Linked DNA regions of Streptosporangium becharense. The protein of the gene in region 2 interacts with the protein of the main gene of each other region in a pairwise test. Links are inferred from orthologs where the notes say so. Each region holds a gene or a part of one and is shown on either strand. Other genes may lie near its edges. The genes, in order: F4562_RS20060, ndk and F4562_RS10925.

Region 1 (7,055 bases), 1.2 Mb from region 2 along the record:
GGTTGCGCGTCCGATGGGGCAGTAGGGGTCGGCGAAGGAGACGTGCACGACGCCGTCGGAGTCGTAGAAGGTCTGGGTGCGGCCGGAGGTGCGGTCGATGATCTGGTCGGGGACGACCAGGGCGCCGGGGCCGATCTCCGGACGCAGGGACCCGACCGCGCTCGGCGCCAGGACCTGGCGGACCCCGAGGGAGCGCAGCGCCCACAGGTTGGCCCGGTAGGGGATGCGGTGGGGCGGGAAGCGATGGTCGCGACCGTGCCTGGGCACGAAGGCGACCGGACGCGACCCGATGCGGCCGACGGTGATGACGTCGCTGGGCGGGCCGTAGGGCGTGGTGACCTCGACCTCCGTGGCGTCGTCGAGCAGGGAGTAGAGCCCCGATCCGCCGATGACTCCGATGTCCGCGCGAGTGACCATGGCGCCGACACTAGCGCCACGGACGGCCCCGGAGGAGACCGAGGCGTGGCCTGTGGATAACCGCATCCCTAAAGTGATGGTTCGACCACTTTAAGTAAGGTATGGGGGTGTGGAGATCGGGGTCGCGATGGCTGTCGGGCAGTCCCGAGGGTTCGGCGGCGGGCGGGAAGTCTGCACCTCGTCATCGGCGCGCTCATGCTCTCCATGCCGCTCGGCGCACTGGACCAGACGATCGTCTCCACGGCACCGCCGACGATCGCCGGTGACCTGGGCGGGCTGGAGCGGCTCTCCTGGGGGTGACCGCCTACATGCCGGCCTCGACGACCCTGACCCCACTGTGGGGCGAACCGGGCGACCGGTACGGCCGGAAAGGGCTCTTGCAGGTCGCGATCGTCATCTTCCTGTAGGTCGGTCGTCCAGGGGTGTCACCCACCCCGTCGGGGTTCCACCTGCTGCCGATGATGGCGGGCATGCTGACGACCTCGATCGCGAGCGCACTGGTCATCGCGCGCACCGGGAGGTGCGAGGCGTTCCCCGTCGTGAGCGGCGCGGTCGCCACGCTCGGGTTGTACCTGCTGTCGTGCGTCCGCCCGGACGTCTCCACGGTGGAGCTGGGCGTCTACCTGATCATGCTGGGCGTCGGCATCGGGCCGGTGACGCAGGTGCTGGTGATTGCGGCGCAGAACGCCGTGGACTTCGCCGACCTGGGCGTGGCCACCTCAGGGGTGACCTTCTTCCGGTCCGTCGGGGGCTCGTTCCGGGTCACCGTGGCCGGGTCGACCTTCACCTCACGCCTCATCGGCGACCTGGAACGGGTGGCGCGGACGGTCGGCCTGCCGCCGGGCTCCGTCTGGCTCGTCGCCCGGCTCGGCGCACGCGGGCTGCGGACCGGGGCCGCGCTCGCCGAGCGGGCGGGCGTGACGGTCGCCGAGGGCCGGCCGTACGCGGACGCGCTCGCCGAACGCGGGCTGCCGCGACGCTCGGAGGACGGCCGAACCCTGTGCCTCACCCCGGAGGGGGACCCTGTGCCTCACCCCGGAGGGGGAGCAGGCGGCGGACCGGCTGGTCGCCGAGGCGCGCGACGGGCTCGCGCTGCTGGTCGACGACTGGGCCCCGACCGGCGTCCAGAGCTCCATGAGCTGCTGGACAGGCTGCCCCGCCAGATGCTCGGCCCGGCGGCCGACCGCCCGCCGGGCGGCTGACCCGCCGGGCGGCTCGGGGGGCGTGGCGGCTCAGGAGGCCGCGGCGGCGGTGCTCGCGGCCTTCGCCGGTGTGGAGTCGGACGACGTGGAGCTCGACGAGCCGGAGGAGTCGGACGAGCCGTTGGAGGAGCTCGACGATCCGTTGCTCGTGGTGGAGCTCACCGTGCTGGACGACGACGACCGGCTGTCGGTCCGGTAGAAACCGGAGCCCTTGAAGACGATGCCGACCGCGGAGAACACCTTGCGCAGGGCACCCGCGCAGCTCGGGCACTCGGTGAGCGCGTCGTCGGAGAACTTCTGGACGATTTCGAACTGGTTGCCACAGGCGTTGCAGGCGTACTGGTAGGTGGGCACGCGCTCCTCCTCGTATGGTCCGCGCCGATTGGCACTCTAATGGCGCGACTGCTAATGGTACGCAGCCGACAAGCTTAAACGCGAGTCGGAGTGCTCGCATTCCGGAACGCGGACCCGCCTGATCCGTCCCGATACCCTCCGAGCAGGCGTTTCCGTGTCGTCCGGGCATCCTGTGGGCGGATTCCCCGTGCTGCTCCGGGCCCTCCGGTCGGGCTGTCCGGTCGGGCTTCCCGTGCTGTCCGAGCCTTCCGGTCCGCTACGGCCCGGTCCACCGGGTCCGAGGCCGGGAACGCGAAGCCGGGGCCCGAGGCCGGGAACGCGAAGCCGGAGACCCGAGGCCGGGGATCCCGGGTCAGGAGCTCAGGAACCGCGCTCGCCGAACCAGCCGGCGAGTTTGCCCCTGCGGCTGATCGCGCGCATCCGCCGCTCGACCGTCTCCCGGCAGGCGGCGGTGGTGACGACGAGGAGCTGGTCGTCGACCCTGATCCTCGTCGAGTCCGACGGCACGAACGAGCGTCCCTCCCGGACGATCAGCGTCACCTGGGCGTCCGCCGGCAGCCGCAGCTCGAAGATCTCCACACCGTGCAGCTTCGACGTCGGGGGCACCTTCACCTGGAGCAGGTCGGCGTTGAGCTCCTCCAACGGGGCCGACTCCACCTCCAGGTCGCGGGCCTCCCCGGGGGTGGTGAGCCCCAGGACCCTGGCCACGAACGGCAGTGTCGGCCCCTGCACCAAGGTGTAGACGACGACGATGACGAAGACCTCGTTGAACATGAACTTGGCCGTGGCGTCGTCGACCGAGGTGGCGGCCCAGGGGATGGTGGCGAGCACGATGGGCACCGCGCCGCGCAGGCCGGCCCACGACAGGAACGCCTGCTCCCGCCAGCCGAGCCGGTCGATCCCGGTCAGCCGCACCAGCAGTGAGGAGACCACGATCGACAGCGGGCGGGCCACGACGACCAGGATCAGCCCGGCGAGCAGCCCGGGGATCGTCGCCGCCGGGATCTCCGACGGGCTGGCGAGCAGGCCGAGCATGACGAACAGCCCGATCTGGGCCAGCCAGGCGACGCCCTCGGCGAACCCGCGGGAGGCCGCGCGGTGCGGCATGCGCGAGTTGCCCATGACCAGGGCCGCCAGGTAGACCGCCAGGAATCCGCTGGCGTGCAGCAGCATCGCCCCCGCGTACGCGACGAACGCGAGCGCGAGCACCGCGATCGGGTACAGGCCGGAGACGGGCAGCGCGATGCGGCGCAGCGCGTAGACGCCGAGCGGGCCGACCGCCAGGCCCACGCCCGCGCCGACCACCAGTTCGAAGACCACCCGGAACAGTGCGTCGCCCAGGTCGGGCGAGGCGCTGGAGCTCAGCAGCGCCACGGCGATGACCGTGGGTGCGTCGTTGAAACCGGACTCGGCCTCCAGGACCCCCGCCAGGCGCGAGGGCAGGGGCAGCCGTCTCAGGACGGAGAAGACGGCGGCGGCGTCGGTGGAGGCGAGGATCGCTCCCAGCAGCAGCGCGCTCCGCCAGTCCATGCCGAGCAGCATGTGCACCGGGACCGCGACGGCCACGATGCTCACCCCGACACCGATGGTGGCGAGCACCAGCGCGGTGGGGATCGCCTTCCTGACGTTTCCCCAGGCCGTGGTCAGACCGCCTTCGGCGAGGATGATCGCCAACGCGATCAGGCCCATCCGCTGGGCGATCTCGGGGTCCTCGAACTGCAGCCCGAACCCGGACTCCCCCAGGAGCAGCCCGAAACCCAGGAAGATCAACAGGCTGGGCAGCCCGCTCCAGTGGGCGACGCGCACCGCGACGACGGCGGCGATGACGATTCCGGCACCGAGAAGCAGCCAGACGTTCAATCCCATCTGGCCCCCTCTCCCACTCCGGGGACCATTGTGTCGCATTCGGAAAGGTCGTCATGCACGGCCGGACGTGTGAGCCGTCGCATCCGGCGGCGCCCGCCGGGCAAGGCGTGTCCCCCACCGGGCGGCGGCGCCGTATATCCGGGCGGCGGCGCCGTACGCCGCCGGCCGGGACGACGGTTGCCGGGGCGCCGGTCGCCGGGGTGGCGATTGCCAGGCCGGTCAGGTACGACGACGACCGTCAGGCCCGCCCGGCGGCTGTCGGGCCGATCAGGTACCGCGGCGGTTGCCGGACCGGCGGCTGTCAGGCCGGTCCGGCGGTACCCGTCCTGAAGATGCCCTCGGGCGTCGCCGCGTAGCGGACCGGCAGGTCGTGCGGCTCGGCGGGGACGCCGTCCAGCAGTTCGCCCTCGTGGAGCAGCGCCACCGTCGGCACGTTCGGGCCGACCCGCGCCAGTGCCCGGTCGTAGGAGCCGCCGCCGCGTCCGAGCCGTACGCCGGTGGACCGGTCGACCGCGAGGGCGGGCACGATCACCAGCGCCGCGGTCCGGACGGCGTCGACGCCGCGCCGGGTGTCGATCGGCTCCATGATCCCGAAGCGGCCGGGGGCGAGGGTGTCCGGCCCGTCGTACACCGCCCAGTCGAGATCGTTGTCGTCGCGGAGCACCGGGAGGATCACGGTGGCGCCGTGCTTCCACAGGGCGAGGACGAGACCGTGGGTCGCCGGTTCGGCGCCGGTCGACCAGTAGCACGCGACCAGGCCCGCCATCTGCACCCATGGCTGGTCGAGCAGGGATTCCCTGATCTGCGTGGAGGCGGCGTGCCTTGCTCCGTCGGGGATCGCGGCACGTGCCGCCTGTATCGAGGCACGCAGCTTCAGCTTGTCCACGGATCCCTCCACTATGGTTTCGGTCATGGCCGACTTCGAAGCTGTGACGAAAGCTGTTGTTCCCGCCGCGGGTTTGGGCACCCGTTTTCTTCCGGCGACCAAGGCGACGCCGAAAGAGATGCTGCCCATCGTCGACAAGCCCGCGATCCAGTATGTCGTCGAAGAGGCGGTCTCCGCCGGACTGCTCGACGTTCTCATGGTCACCGGAAAGAACAAGCGCTCCATCGAGGACCACTTCGACCGGGCGATCGAGCTTGAGGACGCACTTGAGGCCAAGGGTGACGACGAGCGCCTCTCCCAGGTGCGCGAGCCGGCCGACCTGGCGACCCTGCACTACGTACGCCAGGGTGAGCCGCGCGGGCTGGGCCACGCCGTGCTCTGCGCCAAGCAGCACGTGGGGGATCACCCGTTCGCCTGCCTGCTCGGCGACGACCTCATCGACTACCGAGACGAGCTGCTCAAGCGCATGATCGAGGTGCGCGGCACGTACGGCGGCAGCGTCATCGCGCTGATGGAGGTCCCCAAGGAACAGGCGTCCCTGTACGGGTGCGCCGCCATCGAGCCCACCTCCGAGGACGACGTGGTCCGGGTGACCGACCTGGTGGAGAAGCCCCCGGCGGACGAGGCGCCGTCCAACTGGGCGATCATCGGTCGTTACGTGATCGACCCGGCCGTGTTCGAGGTCCTGGAGAACACCCCGCCGGGCCGGGGCAACGAGATCCAGCTCACCGACGCCCTGCGCACCCTCGCCGGACGCGGCAACGACCAGGGCGGCCCGGTGCACGGCGTGCTGTTCCGTGGACGCCGGTACGACACCGGCAACAAGCTCGACTACCTGCGCACGGTGGTGCAGTTCGCCGCCGACCGCCCCGACCTGGCACCGGAGTTCCTGCCGTGGCTCAAGGAGTTCCTGGCCGCGCGATGAACTCCCTGAGATCGGTGGACGACCACCTCGCCGGCATTCTGAACACCGTCCGGACGCTCGCCCCGCTGGAGGTCGAGCTGGAGCAGGCGCTGGGCACGACACTGGCCGAGGAGGTCACCTCCCCGGTCGCCCTGCCGCCGTTCGACAACTCCGCCATGGACGGCTACGCCGTACGGGCCGAGGACGTCGCCGCCGTCCCGGTGACCCTGCCGGTGATCGACGACGTCCCGGCCGGAGACGACCGGCTCCAGGCCATCGGGCCCGGCATGGTCATGCGGATCATGACCGGGGCCCCGCTGCCCGCCGGGGCCGACGCGGTCATCCCGGTCGAGTGGACCGACGCGGGCACCGCGCAGGTCGTCGTCGGACGCTCGGCGGCGCCGGGCCACGCCATCCGCAGGGCCGGGGAGGACGTGCGCGCCGGTGACGTCGTGCTGCCCGCGGGAACCCCGATCGGGCCCGCGCAGCTCGGGGTGCTCGCCGGGGTCGGCCGCCGCCGCGTGCTCGTACGTCCCCGGCCGCGGGTCGTGATCATATCCACCGGTGCCGAGCTGGTGGAGCCGGGCATGCCCCTGGGGCCCGGCCAGATCTGGGAGTCCAACAGCTACGCGCTGCTCGCCGCCGTCCGCGAGGCCGGGGGAGAGGGCTACCGGGCGGGGATCGTGTCCGACGACGCGGCAGGCTTCCTCGACCAGCTCGACGCGCAGCTCGTCCGGGCGGACCTCGTGATCACCAGCGGCGGTGTCTCGATGGGCGCCTACGAGCCGGTCAAGGAGGCGCTCGGCCCGCTCGGCACGGTTCGTTTCGACCGCGTCGCGATGCAGCCGGGCATGCCGCAGGGCTTCGGCGTGGTGGGCGAGGACCACATTCCGCTCTTCGCGCTGCCGGGCAACCCGGTGTCGTCGTTCGTGTCGTTCATGCTCTTCGTCCGGCCGGCGCTGCGGAAGATGCGCGGGCTGCCCGCGGGGCCCACGCCGACGGTGCGCGCCGTCACCGCGGCCCCGCTGCGCTCCCCCCAGGGCAAGCGCTCCTTCCTGCGCGGCGTGCTGGCCCCCGACGGCACCGTCGAGCCGGTCCGCAGGCAGGGCTCCCACCAGCTGGCCGCCCTCGCCTCGGCCAACGCTCTGATCGTGGTCCCGGAGGACGTCACCGAACTTCCCGAGGGTGCGAACGTGGAGGTCATCCCGCTGTGAGCAAGACACCCGAGACCGGCGCGGGCACGACCCCGCACGGCACCGCGTCCGGTGGCACGCACGGCACCACGCCGGGGGCCGCCGCATCCGGCACCTCGCCTGGTGGTCCGCACGATGTCGTGTCCGGCGGCGCGTACGACACCTCGTCCGGTGGCACGCACGGCACCTCGCCCGTCGGTGCGCCGGGGTTCACCCATATCGACGAGACGGGC
Region 2 (7,090 bases):
GGGGCCGCTCGACGAGGTGAGCTCCTGGCGGGTCTCCCTCCAGCCGTACCCGATGCTGACCGGTGTGGCGCTCGTGCTGGCCGCGCTCCATCTCGTGTTCTGGCTGGAGAAGGGTGAGGACCCCGTCCGGGGTCCGGCGCCGGTTCCGGGGGAGCAGCGGCGTTCCCTGCTGGTGATCGTGCCCGCCGCGGGTGTCGCCGCCCTCGCGGTGGGAGGCACGTTCGACTGGTCGGCGACCCTGGTGGTCCGCGCGGCACTGGTGTCACTGCTGGCCCTGCTGGGGCTGGCCACCTTGGGCGCCCCGGGAGGAGCCGCCGGCCGCGCGTCCGCGTACGCGATGTCCGCGGTGGGGGTGGTGCTCCTGCCCACCTGTGCCCAGGTCACCTATGTCGAGCTCGGCGGGCTCGGCGGCCCCGGCCTGTCGGGGCTGTGGCCGGCTTTCGTGATCGCGGGGGTGGCGGGTCTGGTCGCCGCAGTGCTGGCCGGTCGGTTGCGTGACGCCGCCGTCCCCGGCCTCGCGGCGGGCGGTCTGGTGGCCGTGATGGCCGGCCTGTGCGCGGTCCGGTTGTTCCTGCCGACCCCCGGCGGGCCGATTCTGATCCTGCCGTTCGTGCTGCTCACCGTGGGGGCTGCGGTGGCGCTCACCGCCGCGCTGCGTCTGCACGGGGCGGTCTCGGCGCTTTTCGCCCTGTCGTTGTTCTTTCCCGCGGTGCTCGTGGGCTTCCTGCTGGGCAGCGGTGTCCAGGTCCCCCGCCTGAGGGAGGCGACGACTCCGCAGGCCCTGGTCGACGGGTTCGTGGACGCACTGCATCTGTGGGCGCTGATCGGAGGTGGCCTGGTGCTTCTGGTCATCGTGCTCGGGGCGGTCTTCGCCCGTCTCCTGCCCGGCACCTCGGCGGACACGGGCACCGAGGGCCTGCCGGGCACCTCGGACGTGCCGGGTACCCGTGAGGCGACCGGGGCGAAGGATCCGGTGCGCGGGAGGGATGCGGCCGTACCGGTCGTACCGGGTGCCGCCGCCGAGGCGACACCGCCCGGGGACGGCGGGGACACCCGCCCGCGTCCCGTGCCGGACCCGGCAGGGGAACCCGCGCGGGAGCCCGGTCCGGACCAGGAGAAGACCGCGGTCCCGCCCGTGGTGGTGCCGCCGCCCACTCCCTCACCGGAGGACGACCCGGCGAACGGCTCCACCCTTCCGTGACGTGACCTCGCCGACCATGGGGAACCTCGCGAAGGGCGGTAAACTTCGCGCGTTCACCGCAGTCCGCGACCTATCCCTGTTCAAAGGAGAACTCCAGTGTCCGAGCGCACCCTTGTCCTGATCAAGCCCGACGGCGTCGCGCGTGGTCTCATCGGTGACGTCATCGCCCGCGTCGAGCGCAAGGGCCTGAAGGTCGTGGCGTTGGAGCTGCGCACCCTGGACGTCGAGACGGCCAAGGCGCACTACGCCGAGCACTCCGAGCGGCCGTTCTTCGGGGAGCTGGTGGAGTTCATCACCTCCGGCCCGCTGGTCGCGCTGGTGCTCGAGGGCCCCCGCGCCGTCGAGGCCTTCCGCGCGCTCGCCGGTCTCACCGACCCGGTGAAGTCCGCTCCCGGCACCATCCGCGGCGACCACGCCCTGGAGATCGGCGCGAACGTCGTCCACGGCTCCGACTCCCCCGAGTCCGCCGCCAGGGAGATCAAGATCTTCTTCCCGGACCGCTTCTAAACTCCCGGATATTCCGGCTTCGCGGACCCCGTCGTCCTGTGGGACGGCGGGGTCCGGTGCGTTCCGCCTGACCCAAGATTTTGCTGGGGTAGGGCTGCTCATTGCGCTTAAGGGTGGGTGCGCCACGTTACGATTCGAGTGCGTTCCGTAGTTTTCGCCGACGACCCGACGGAAGGGGGGCAGCCTTCCTCATGGGCGGTAATCTTGCTTTTCTCGGCCGTGACATGGCAGTCGACCTCGGCACCGCGAACACGCTGGTCTATGTGAGAGGCCGCGGCATCGTGCTCAACGAGCCTTCCGTCGTTGCGATCAACACCACGACGGGGAAGATCGTGGCCGTGGGCATCGAGGCCAAACGGATGATCGGTCGCACGCCCGGCAACATCGTGGCCATCCGGCCGCTCAAGGACGGTGTGATCGCCGACTTCGACGTGACCGAGCGCATGCTGCGCTATTTCATCCAGCGGGTGCACAGACGTCGTCACTTCGCCAAGCCGCGCATCATCATCGCGGTGCCGAGCGGGATCACCGGGGTCGAGCAGCGCGCGGTCAAGGAGGCCGGCTACCAGGCGGGAGCCCGCCGGGTCTACATCATCGAGGAGCCGATGGCCGCCGCGATCGGTGCCGGTCTGCCCGTGCACGAGCCGACCGGCAACATGGTGGTCGACGTCGGCGGTGGCACCACCGAGGTCGCGATCATCTCGATGGGCGGCGTGGTCACCAGCCAGTCGATCAGGGTGGGCGGCGACGAGCTCGACCACGCGATCATCACCTTCGCCAAGAAGGAGTACTCCCTCATGCTCGGCGAACGGACCGCCGAGGAGGTCAAGATGGCGATCGGTTCCGCCTGCCTGCTGCCCGAGGAGAGTCACGCCGAGATCCGGGGTCGCGACCTGGTCAGCGGGCTGCCGAAGACGGTCGTCGTGTCCGCCGGAGAGATCCGCAAGGCCATCGAGGAGCCGCTGAACGCGATCGTCGACGCGGTCAAGACCACACTCGACAAGTGCCCGCCCGAGCTGTCCGGAGACCTGATGGACCGGGGGATCGCGCTCACCGGTGGCGGAGCGCTGCTGAAGGGGATGGACGAGCGGCTCAAGGACGAGACGGGCATGCCCATCCATCTCGTCGACAACGCGCTCGACTCCGTCGCGCTCGGCTCGGGCAAGTGCGTCGAGGACTTCGACGCTCTCCAGCAGGTTCTCGTCCCCGAACCACGTCACTGATGAAGGACACCCGCCGGTCACGGATCAACCTGGGGTTGCTGCTCGCAGCCGCGTTGATCCTGGTGACCGTCGATCATCGTGCCGGGGCCGGCTCCCCGCTGGGCCCGCTCCGGGGAGTCGGCAGCGAGCTGTTCGGGGCTGTGGAGAACGCGGGAGCCGGGATCGCCCGGCCGGTCGGCGAGTTCTTCGAGACGATGGCCGGAGCACCCGCCGCCCGGCGGCGGGTCGAGGAGTTGCGTGCCGAGAACCAGCGGCTCAAGCGTGACCTGGCGGCGCGGAACCTCGATCGCAGGCGCTCGGAGGAACTGCGCAGACTGCTGGGTACGGCGGGAGCCGGTGGATACACGGTCGTGACCGCCCAGGTGATCGCCCGGCGGGGCACGCTCGGATTCGAGGAGGCCGTCGAGCTCGACGTGGGCCGTGCCGACGGGGTGCGTCCGGAGATGACCGTGCTGAACGCCGACGGGCTGGTCGGCCGGGTGATCCAGGCGGGTTCGGAGACCTCGACCGTGCTCCTGCTCAGCGACCCCGCCTCGGCCGCCGGAGCCCGGCTGGAGAGCAGCAACGAGATCGGCGTGGTGCACGGCGTGGGGGAGAACGGTCGCCTGATCCGTTTCCGGTTGCTCGACTCGACCGCGCCGATCACCCCCGGCCACCGGATCGTGAGCTTCGGCTCCCAGCGTGGGGTTCCGTACGTGGCGGGGGTGCCGATCGGGGTGATCGAGCGGGTGGAGGCCACACCGGGGGAGCTGACCCGTATCGCCTACGCACGGCCGTACGCCGACCTCACCGCGCTCGACGTGGTCGGTGTGGTGATGCGGGCACCCCGGCGTGAGCCGCGCGGCCCGGTGATCCCCCCGGAGCCGCGAGAGCCGAAGAAACCCTCCGTGGCGCGAGAGGGGACCTGACGGATGGTACGGGGCGTGCTGTTCGTGGCGATGCTCCTGATCGTCATGGTCGTCCAGGTGACGGTCGTCAACCTGCTGCCGTTACCCGGGGAGGCCGTGCCGGATCTGGTCCTGCTCGCGGTGGTGGGTTACGCGCTGGCCCGGGGCGCCACGGCGGGGGCCGTCATGGGGTTCACCGTGGGGCTCGTCAGTGACGTGCTGCCGCCGGTGGCCCACCTGCTCGGGCAGAACGCGTTCCTGCTGTGTCTCGTCGGTTTCATCGCAGGGCGGGCGGTCGAGAAGTATCCGGGGGCCGGGCCGGTCGCGGCGTTGGGGTGCGCGGCCGCGGGCCCGGTGATCGCGGTGGCGGCCGGTGCCCTGCTCAACGATGTACGGGTCGACCTGGCCACGCTCACCACGGTGTTGCCGCAGGCGGTGTTCTACAACCTGCTGGCCGCACCGCCCGTGGTGTGGGCGGCGCGCAGGGTCGTCCGGGGGCCGGAGACGACGTGGTCGGTCCACCGGTCGTCGCGCTATCCGGCGCGGGGTCGTGTGGAGTGGGGTGCATGGTGAGGAAACCATCAGGCGCCCGGTGAGGAGACCGCCGGGTGCCTGGTGGAGAACACCGGGCCCGGTGAGGGGGGTGCCGGGCGTGTGGTGAGGGGTTCGCCCGGTGGGCGGCGGCTGTCTCACCGGGTGGGGCGGCTGGGCCGCGGGACGTGGGTGGGGGCTCCGCGGGCGTGGCGGTCAGGGGGCGGGCGTGACGCGTGAGGAGGAACGGGCATGATCCGGATGCGGGGGCGACTGGTCGTGCTGCAGGTGCTGGTCGTGTCGTTGATGACGCTGCTCGCCGCGCGGCTCTGGCAGGTGCAGGTGGTGCGCGGCGCGGAGTACGTGGCGGCCGCGACCGAGACGCGAACCCGCGATGTGGTCGTTCCGGCGGTGCGCGGGCAGATCCTCGACTCCGCCGGGCGTCCGCTGGTGCGCAACCGGACCACGTTGGTCGTCTCGGTCGACCGTACGCGCCTGAACCGGATGGAGGGCAACGGCAGGACGGTGCTCGACCGGCTGGCCAAGGTGCTCGGCCGCCGTACCGCCGAGTTGCGCGAGCGGATCAGGGCATGCGGGCCGGGTGTGGCCCGGCCGTGCTGGCCCGGTTCGCCCTACCAGCCGATCCCGATCGACGACGACGTCACCACCCGTGAGGCCCTGCAGATCCTGGAGCGCCAGGAGGAGTTCCCCGGGGTGACGGCCGAGGTCCAGGCCGTACGGGAGTATCCGGGCGACAGCGCGGGCGCGCAGGCGCTGGGTTACCTGCAACCGATCACGCAGGAGGAGCTGGAGCGGCGCGACGGCCTCCGGGCGGCGTTCTCCGGGGTGGACCTGGTCGGCCGGGACGGCCTGGAGTCGGTGTACGACGTGCCGCTGCGCGGGACACCGGGGATGCGGCGGGTGCAGGTCGACCGGCTCGGCAAGGTCATCGGGGTGGAGCGGCAGGTGCCCCCGGTTCCCGGTGACACGCTCATCACCAGCATCGACGCCAAGGTGCAGGCCGCGGCGGAGAAGGCGCTGGCCGAGGCCATGAAGAGCGCTCCCAGGGCCGACGGCGCGGCGGCGGTGGTGCTGGACGCGAGGACCAGCCGGGTCATCGCGCTGGCCAGCGCGCCGACGTATGACCCGGCGGTCTGGACCGGGGGGATCTCCGAGACGCAGTACCAGCGTCTGCTGTCCGACAAGGCGGGCAGGCCGCTGGTGTCGCGGGCCATCAAGGGGGAGTTCGCACCCGGCTCGACCTTCAAGGTGTCGTCGGTGGCGGCGATGCTGCGCGACGGGTACCCGTTGCACGGCAAGTACTCCTGCCCGGGGTCGTTCATGGTGGGCGACCGGCCGTTCAACAACTTCCGCGGCATCGGGCTGGGCACGCTCACCCTGCACACGGCGCTGGTGAAGTCCTGCGACACGATCTTCTATCGGGCGGCCTACGAGCAGTGGTTGCGCGATGGCGGGTTGCACCCCAAGGGGAGGACGAAGGAACCGATGGCGGCCATGGCGCGGGCCTTCGGGTTCGGCAGGCCGACGGGCATCGACCTGCCGGGCGAGTCTCCCGGGCGGATCCCCGACCGCGCCTGGAAGAAACAGTTGTGGTCGGTCACCAAGGACGAGAACTGCAGGCGGGCCAGGACGGGCTATCCCGAGGCGGCCAGGAGCAGCCCGAGCAGGGCCGCCTTCCTCAAGCGGCTGGCGTACGAGAACTGCCTGGAGGGCTACCAGTGGCGGCCGGGTGACGCGGCCAACTTCTCCATCGGGCAGGGGGACGTGCTGGTGACGCCGTTGCAGCTGGCGGCGGCCTACGCCGCGCTGGTCGGTGACGGCAGGCTGCGCAGCCCCCGGGTGGGGTGGGCACTGGTGCGTCCCGACGGCACCAAGGTCAAGGAGATCGAGGTACCGGTGGTGGGCAGGCTGCCGCTGTCGGCCGGTGAGCGGGCCTACATCAAGGGGGCGTTGAGCGAGGTGGCCTCCGACGGCACCGCGGCGGGTGCGTTCTCCGGGTTCCCCATGGACGAGGTCAAGATCGGCGGCAAGACCGGGACCGCCGAGGTCTACGGCAAGGCCGACACCTCGTGGTTCGCCTCGTTCGCCCCGACGGACAAGCCGCGGTTCGTGATCGTGGCCATGGTGTCCCAGGGCGGGATGGGCGGTCAGACCGCGGCTCCCGCGGTGCGGAAGATCTACGAGGCCATCTTCGGCTTCGCACCCGACGGGAAACGGACCGCCCCCCTCCTACCCGGCGGACGCCCGGCCGCCGAACCTCCGATGATCGAGCGGGACGGGACGGTGGCCCGATGACGACGGTGTGCCGTAGGGCCGCGGGCGCGTCTTCGCGGGGCCGCGGGAGAACGTCATGAGCCGGGTGGCGGCCGTGCCACCGAAGACGTCGTCCGCGGGCAGGGCGGTGACGGTGCTGTCGGCGGTCGGCCGGATGGACGGCGTCATGCTGGTCGCGGTGGCCGCGCTGGCCGTGATCGGCACCCTGCTGGTGTGGTCGTCGACGCGGACGTGGGCGGCCGGCTCGACCGGGCTGGTCAAGAAGCACATCCTCCTTCTCATGATCGGATCCATGCTGGGCGGGGTCGTGGCGATGGTGAACCATCGGGCGTTGCGGGCGTACGCGCCCGTGGTGTACGGCCTCACCCTGGTCGGCCTGCTCCTGGTGATCACGCCGCTCGGTACGACGGTGAACGGCGCCCACTCGTGGATCATGCTGGGCGGCG
Region 3 (6,977 bases), 3.2 Mb from region 2 along the record:
CGCTGCGGTTCGGGCAGCTCGGCGAGGGCACGCCGGACCTGGTCGCGTTCCGCGAGGTCGTCGCCGTCGGCCCGGCCGTCGGCGCCGGCAGGGTCGGCCAGGGCGTCCAGCGGGACCGTGTTCGGCACGCGTGCCCGGAGGTGGTCGACCGCGCGCTTGTGCGCGATGCCGAGCAGCCAGGCGGGGAGGCTGCGTGCCGGGTCGAAGCGGTGCCGCGACCGCCAGACCTCGGAGAACACGACCTGCTGCAGGTCTTCGATGTCCTGCGCCGGGACGAACCGCCGCAGGTAGGAGCGGACCAAAGGCCCATGGGCGCGGAAGCACTCGGCCAGCGCCGCTTCGTCGCCCTCGGCGAGCCGGGTGTTCAAGTTGTCTTCCATGCCAACTCCCCTTGCCGAGAAAACCTACTCAAAACTTATTCATACTCCTCGATTCTCTGGCGCGCAACTGTGCGGAGTGCTCCGCGAGCTGCCCGTCACCCGCCCGGCCGTACGCGGCCGGGAGCGTCAGCGCAGGGCGGAGAGGATCCGGGTGAGGGCGTTCTGGAACGTGGTGACGTGCGGGATCGGCTGCGGGAGGCCCTCCCACCAGCCCGGCCCCCCGGCGACGATCCGGCTCGGCGGGCGGAGCGCGGGCAGCGACAGAAGCGGGGCGGGGTCACCGGTGGAGACCTGCTGCGACCAGACGAAGACGACCGACGGGCCGAGCCGCCGCATCGCGTCGGCCAGCGCCGAGTACGGGGTCCTCGCCCCCAGCAACCGGGTCTCCACCCGGTGCTCGGTGGCCAGCACGGCGGCCAGCGTGTGAAGCGGCAGGCTGTGCTGCTCGTCCTCGGCGCAGGCCAGCAGCACCGGGCTGACATTGATCGGATGCGCCGGGCGTTCGGCACACCGGATCAGCGCGGCCATCACCCGGTCGGAGAACAGATGCTCGACCTCGATGCTCGCCCCGCTCTCGACCTGACGCCGGACGATCACCTCGAAGACCGGCAGGACCAGCTCCTCCCAGGTCCACAGGACTCCGTGCCGGGCCAGCGCCGCACCGATCCAGTCGGAGACGGACCGGCTGTCCAGCGTGACCGCGGCCCGCGCCAGCATGTCCACCGTCGGGATCACCGGCCGGTGCGCCGCCTCCGGAAGCGGCTCGGCCGGCTCCGCGGCGACGGCCGGACGCCCGTTCTCCGGGGCGGCGGGTGCGGGGATCACCTGGATCCTGAGGACCTCGCGGGCGGCGTCCGCGGCCGGCACCCCGTTCTTGATGAGGCGGTTCATCTCCTGGAGCCGCCACAGGTCACGCGCGTCGTAGCGGCGGTGCCCCCCCGGGCTGCGGCGACTGGGGCCCACGCCGTAGCGCAGATTCCAGGTCCGCAGGGTGGGTGCGGGCACACCGAGACGCCTGGCCACGGCCCCGATGCCGTACCCCGGCTCCTCCTCGGCCGCCGCCTGACGCTGCTCGTCCATCCAGTCCACTCCAAGCCCGTGATCGCCGTACCAGCCTGCCAGGCGGTACCGGTGCCTGGTCATGCCTTCGGAACGCCGGTCACCCGCGGATGCAACCAGCAGAGCGTGACCTGGCGAAATGCCATTGTGATGGATACCGTCATCGTGTTGTTCAACCGCGACCTCCGGGTGCACGACCACCCCGCCCTCGCGGCCGCGTGCGACGAGGCGCGCCGGGTCGTCCCGCTGTTCGTCGCAGACCCCGCCATGCCCATGGGGCTCCGCCAGGGGTTCCTGGCCGAATGCCTCGCCGACCTGCGCGAGTCGCTCCGGGAGCGGGGCGGCGAACTCGTGATCCGCCGGGGTGACCCCGTCGCCCAGACGATGCGGGTCGCGGGCGAGGTGGCCGCCCAGGCCGTCTTCACCGCCTCCGACGTCAGCTCCCTCGCCCGGCGCAGGGAGGGGCGTCTGGCGAGGGAGTGCGCGACGGCCCGGATGGAGTTCCGCTGTTTCCCCGGCGTCACCGTCGTGCCGCCCGGCGCGCTCCGCCCCTCGGGCGGCGGTGACCACTACCGCGTCTTCACGCCCTACTGGCGGGTCTGGAAGGACCACCCGCGCCGCCAGGTGCTCAAGGCCCCCGGCATGGTCATCGTCCCCGACGCTCTGGCCCCCGGGCCGCTGCCCGTGCCGCGGCACGGGCCGCACGAGCTGTTCCGGGGCGGCGAGACGGTGGGGCGGCGCCGGATGACCCAGTGGCTGCGGCACTGCGTATCCGACTACGCCGACGGCCACGACGACCTCGCGGGCAACCGCACCTCCAAGCTCAGCCCCTACCTGCGGTTCGGCTGCGTGTCGCCGCTGGAGACGGAGGCGCTCGCCGAGGGGGGCGACGACTTCGTCAGGCAGCTGTGCTGGCGGGACTTCTTCCACCAGGTGGCGCAGGCGTTCCCGCGCGTCAACCGGGACGACTACCGCCCCCGCGGGCACGACTGGCGCGACGACCGGGACGCGGTGCAGGCGTGGCAGGAGGGCATGACCGGGGTGCCGATCGTGGACGCCGGGATCCGGCAACTGCTCGCCGAGGGCTGGATGCACAACCGGGCCCGGATGATCGTGTCGTCGTTCCTGGTCAGGAGGCTGCGGATCGACTGGAGGGTGGGCGCCGACTTCTTCGCCGAGCGGCTGCTCGACGGGGACGTGGCCAACAACTACGGCAACTGGCAGTGGGTCGCCGGGACCGGCAACGACACCCGGCCCAACCGGACCGTCAACCACCTGCGGCAGGCCAGGCGGTTCGACCCGGAGGGTGAGTACGTCCGGCGATACGTTCCCGAGCTGGCCGCGGTGCCCACGAGGTCGGTCCACGAGCCGTGGCGGCTGCCGGTCGGCGTCGGCGGTTATCCGGCGCCGCTGGTCACGATGGACTGAGCGCCGGTCGGACGGGCCGAAGGCCGGTCGCGACGGGCTGGGAGCCGGTCAGCCGGATCGGGCCCCGCCGGACGGCCCGGGCATCGGCCGGGCGGCTCCGGGAGCCGGTCGTGACGGACCGGACGCGACCGCCGACCGGTGGCGCGCGCAGGGTGCCCGCCGGTCGCCCGGCGGGCACCCTGCGTGGCGCTTCTCAGTGACCGTGACCGTGACCGGCGTGGTCGTGGTCGTCGTCTTCCTCGTCGGAGGGGCCCTCGGAGGGCTCCACGCCCAGCACGGCCTCGCGGGGCTCGATCTGGTCGACGTGCTCGATCAGACCCAGGACGTGGTCCGGCTCGATCAGCCACTGCAGCGCGGTGGCCCCGGTGTCGTCGGCGGAGACCAGCTCCGCCTGCTCCCTGCGCTCCTCGTCGTCCAGGTCGGCCTCAGGGTGGTTGATCTCCTTCAGTGCGGCGGCCTGCAGGGCGGCGATGTCCTGCACCTCCACCGTAAGCTCAACCGTAAGACGCAGATAGCGTTCAGTGCCCGATTCATCACTCATGGTAGAAATCCTAGTGCCTGGTGAGGTTGGATCAGCCTAGGGGAGCTTCCAGTCGACCGGAGCCGCGCCTTGCTGCTCCAGAAGCTCGTTCGTCCGGCTGAACGGCCGGGAGCCGAAGAAGCCGTTGCGGGCCGACAGGGGGCTCGGGTGGGCCGACTCGATGGCCGGGACGTCGCCGAGCATCGGACGCAGGTTGCGGGCGTCGCGGCCCCACAGGATCGCCACCAGCGGCTTGTCCCGGGTGGCGAGGGCCTTGATGGCCTGCTCGGTGACCTCCTCCCAGCCCTTGCCGCGGTGCGAGGCGGGCTTGCCCGGCATGACGGTGAGCACCCGGTTGAGCAGGAGCACGCCCTGCTCGGTCCACGGGGTCAGGTCGCCGTTGCTCGGCATGGGGAGCCCGAGGTCCTCGGTGAGCTCCTTGTAGATGTTGCGCAGGCTGCCCGGGATCGGACGCACGTCGGCGGCGACGGAGAAGCTCAGCCCGATCGGGTGACCGGGTGTCGGGTACGGGTCCTGCCCGACGAGCAGCACCTTGACCTGGTCGAAGGGCTGCTGGAACGCGCGCAGCACGTTCGGCCCCGCTGGGAGGTACTGCCTGCCCTCGGCCACCTCCTTCCGGAGGAAATCGCCCATCTGGGCGATCCTGTCGGCGACGGGCTCCAGGGCCTCGGCCCACCCGGCTTCCACGACTTCGTTCAAAGGACGTCCGGCCATACGGCTGACCCTATCGGGGTTTGAAACCCGGTACGGCTCCCGTCCGGAATCCGGCGCGGCTCCCGCCGGAAACCGGGGGAGCCGCACCGGGGCCGGGCGGTTTCCCCTATTTCACCGAGCCCGCGAGCATGCCCTGGACGAAATACCGCTGGAAGGCGAAGAAGAGGAGCAGCGGGATGATGAGCGATAGGAACGCCCCTGGCGCGAGGATGTCGACATTAGTTCCGAATTGCCGCATTTGTGATTGCAGTGCCTTGGTCATCGGCTGGTTCTCGGTGCTCGCGAAGACCAGCGACACCAGCAGGTCGTTCCAGACCCAGAGGAACTGGAAGATGCCGAGCGAGGCGATCGCCGGCTTGGCCAGCGGGAACACCACGGTCGAGAAGATCTTCCACTCGCTCGCCCCGTCCATCCGCGCCGCCTCCAGCAGCGAGCTCGGGATGCCCGCGAAGAAGTTGCGCAGCAGGAAGATGGCGAACGGGAGCCCGAAGGCCACGTGGAAGAGCACCACGCCGGCGATGGAGCCGAAGATGCCGATCCCGCCGTAGAGCTTCGCGATCGGGATCAGCGCGATCTGGATCGGCACCACCAGCAGGCCGACCACCACGAGGAACAACGTGTCGCGGCCGGGGAAGTCCATCCAGGCGAAGGCGTACGCGGCCATCGCCGCGATGCCGATCACCAGGAGTGTCGAGGGCACGGTGATGAACACCGTGTTCCAGAACGACGCGGTGAAACCGGTGGCCAGCAGGTCGGCGTAGTTCTTCAGGGTCAGCTCCGCCGGCGCGGTGAACGCCGTCCACCAGCCGCTGGAGTTGTTGGCCGTCTCGGTGCGGACGGAGACGACGAACAGGCCGAGGGTCGGCACCAGCCAGAACAGGCCGATCAGGACCAGCACCGCCTGGAGCAGGCCGCCGCCGATCCGGTCGAGGATCCGGCCGGCCGCGCCGCGCCGCGGGGCGCCGAGAGTGGCGGTCGTCACTGGTTGTCCCTCCTGAACCGGCGGATGTTGAGAATCATGAAGGGGAGGACCAGCACCAGCAGGAAGATGGCCAGCGCGCTGCCCAGCCCCTGGTTGCCGCCGCCGCCGAAGGAGACGCGCCACATCTCCAGCGCGATCACGTTGGCCTGCGGCTGCACGGACCCCGGCGCGATGATGAAGACCAGGTCGAAGACCTTGAGCGTGTTGATGATCATCGTGACGAACACGACGAGCAGCACCGGGGCGAGCAGCGGGACGGTGATCCGGCGGAACACCTGCCACTCGGTGGCGCCGTCGATGCGGGCCGCCTCCAGCGCGTCACGCGGGATCGCCGACAGCCCGGCCGCGATCAGCACCATCGCGAACCCGGCCCACACCCAGACGAACGCCCCGATGATCGCCGGGGTGATCAGTGTCGGGCCCAGCCAGGAGAGCCCGTTGAAGGGCGCCTGGAAGTTCGACTGCGGCAGCCGCACCTGGTAGTCGCCCGGTGCGAGACCGGGGAAGCGGAAGGTCCCGTCGGCCTCCGTGACGGCGGTGGCCTTGACGGCGCCTGCCTGCACCGCCTCCACGGTCACCCCCGCCAGGGCCTTCTCGGTCGGGTCCACCCGGTTCACCGCGCCGCCGCCGCCCTGGGTGAAGTCCACCCACACCGTTCCGGCCAGTTCTCCGGGACCCGGCTGTGCCGGCCTGGCCGCGGCGGCCGAGGTCAGGTCGCCGGGCTTGACGCCGACCAGCGGGACGAGCACCGCCGTGCCCGGCCGCGCCGGCTGTTTGGTCACCACCGCACCCTGCTGGGCGGCGACCGGCGCCTGGTCGTTCTCCCTGGGGCGGGCGTCCGGATAGCCGGCGCTCGACCCGAAGGCGTCCCGCACGGAGGTGATCACGGCGTTGGCCACGCCCCGGTCCGGGTCCTGCTCGTAGACCAGCCGGAAGATGACCCCCGAGGCCATCAGGGAGACGGCCATCGGCATGAACACGATCAGCTTGAAGGCGGTCGCCCAGCGGATCCGCTCGGTCAGCACCGCGAACATCAGGCCGATCGCGGTGACCAGGATGGGGGCCACGACGACCCAGATCAGGTTGTTCCTGATCGTGGTCAGCGTGGCGGAGTCGGTGAAGATGGAGACGTAGTTCCCGGCGCCGACGAAGGTGTCGCCGGTGCCGTCGTAGAGGCTGCGGAAGATCGAGTAGACGATCGGGTAGATCACCATCGCACCCAGCAGCAGCGCGCCGGGCAGCAGGAACAGGATCGCCAGCTTCGGTGAGGGGCCCAGCCTGCCCTTGGCGACGGGCTGCGGGCCGGAACCGTCACCGGGCGTGCCGTCACCGGATCGGGGGACACCGGGCCGGGCGGCACCGGACTCCCCGGGGCCCGCGGCGGCCCCCGCGGTCACGACCGGCGGGGCGGTGACGGTGGACCCGGCAGGCGTGGCGGGTGCGGTGGCGGTGGACCCGGGGCCCGCGGGGGGTTCGGAGGTCTCCGGGGACGCCGCGGCGTCCGTGGCCCGGACGTCGCCGGTTCCCGCGGTCCGGACGTCGCCTGCGTCCGGCGACGGGTGCGCGTCGGGCGGTTCGGGGGAGGACCCGCGGGCGTCGCCGCGCGGGCCCTGCGGGCCGTCCAGCCGTTCGGTCACGGCCGTGCTCCCTTACTTCCAGGCCTTCTTGGCCTCGTCTTCCAGCTTCTGCTGGACGCCCTTGACGTCGGAGGGGTCGCGCAGGAAGTCCTGCAGGAGCTTCCACTCGCCCTTGCCGTCGGTGCCGCCGAACGCGCTCGGCGCGAGGTCGGACATGTCGTAGCGGACCGTCTCACCGGCGGAGATGATCGTCTGAGCGAGCTGCTTGGTCAGCTCGGCCGGGTAGTTGTCGGGTG

Evidence for each region.
Region 1: the proteins of ndk (region 2) and F4562_RS20060 interact in binary tests that used the Escherichia coli proteins (3 or more experiments, as listed by UniProt). The link is inferred for Streptosporangium becharense from one-to-one orthologs.
Region 3: the proteins of ndk (region 2) and F4562_RS10925 interact in binary tests that used the Escherichia coli proteins (3 or more experiments, as listed by UniProt). The link is inferred for Streptosporangium becharense from one-to-one orthologs.

What each region holds. Positions count from the first base shown.
Region 1 is NZ_JACHMP010000001.1:4,533,457-4,540,511, forward strand. What follows is about bases 2,934-5,743. They hold F4562_RS20060 (5-formyltetrahydrofolate cyclo-ligase), read right to left. Parts: upstream 4,726-5,743; coding sequence 4,141-4,725; downstream 2,934-4,140. Other genes in these bases: F4562_RS20055 (potassium/proton antiporter), read right to left, coding at 2,934-3,839; galU (UTP--glucose-1-phosphate uridylyltransferase GalU), read left to right, coding at 4,751-5,650; glp (molybdotransferase-like divisome protein Glp), read left to right, coding at 5,656-5,743. Also shown: F4562_RS20040 (S-methyl-5'-thioadenosine phosphorylase), read right to left, coding at 1-417; F4562_RS20045 (MFS transporter), read left to right, coding at 840-1,619; F4562_RS36805 (hypothetical protein), read left to right, coding at 1,642-1,818; more of F4562_RS20055, read right to left, coding at 2,334-2,933; more of glp, read left to right, coding at 5,744-6,843; cyclic pyranopterin monophosphate synthase MoaC, read left to right, coding at 7,041-7,055. UniProt on the Escherichia coli protein: Involved in the removal of 5-formyltetrahydrofolate.
Region 2 is NZ_JACHMP010000001.1:5,768,827-5,775,916, forward strand. What follows is about bases 158-3,002. They hold ndk (nucleoside-diphosphate kinase), read left to right. Parts: upstream 158-1,297; coding sequence 1,298-1,708; downstream 1,709-3,002. Other genes in these bases: F4562_RS25365 (hypothetical protein), read left to right, coding at 158-1,201; F4562_RS25375 (rod shape-determining protein), read left to right, coding at 1,900-2,931; mreC (rod shape-determining protein MreC), read left to right, coding at 2,931-3,002. In the rest of the region: more of F4562_RS25365, read left to right, coding at 1-157; more of mreC, read left to right, coding at 3,003-3,839; rod shape-determining protein MreD, read left to right, coding at 3,843-4,391; mrdA (penicillin-binding protein 2), read left to right, coding at 4,602-6,665; rod shape-determining protein RodA, read left to right, coding at 6,721-7,090. UniProt on the Escherichia coli protein: Major role in the synthesis of nucleoside triphosphates other than ATP. The ATP gamma phosphate is transferred to the NDP beta phosphate via a ping-pong mechanism, using a phosphorylated active-site intermediate.
Region 3 is NZ_JACHMP010000001.1:2,540,432-2,547,408, reverse strand. Bases 2,284-5,015 are described here. They hold F4562_RS10925 (uracil-DNA glycosylase), read right to left. Parts: upstream 4,123-5,015; coding sequence 3,445-4,122; downstream 2,284-3,444. Other genes in these bases: F4562_RS10920 (carbohydrate ABC transporter permease), read right to left, coding at 4,229-5,015; F4562_RS10930 (hypothetical protein), read right to left, coding at 3,061-3,408; F4562_RS10935 (cryptochrome/photolyase family protein), read left to right, coding at 2,284-2,867. Also shown: F4562_RS10945 (RNA polymerase sigma factor), read right to left, coding at 1-380; F4562_RS10940 (MerR family transcriptional regulator), read right to left, coding at 507-1,460; more of F4562_RS10935, read left to right, coding at 1,590-2,283; more of F4562_RS10920, read right to left, coding at 5,016-5,104; F4562_RS10915 (ABC transporter permease subunit), read right to left, coding at 5,101-6,501; F4562_RS10910 (ABC transporter substrate-binding protein), read right to left, coding at 6,754-6,977. UniProt on the Escherichia coli protein: Excises uracil residues from the DNA which can arise as a result of misincorporation of dUMP residues by DNA polymerase or due to deamination of cytosine.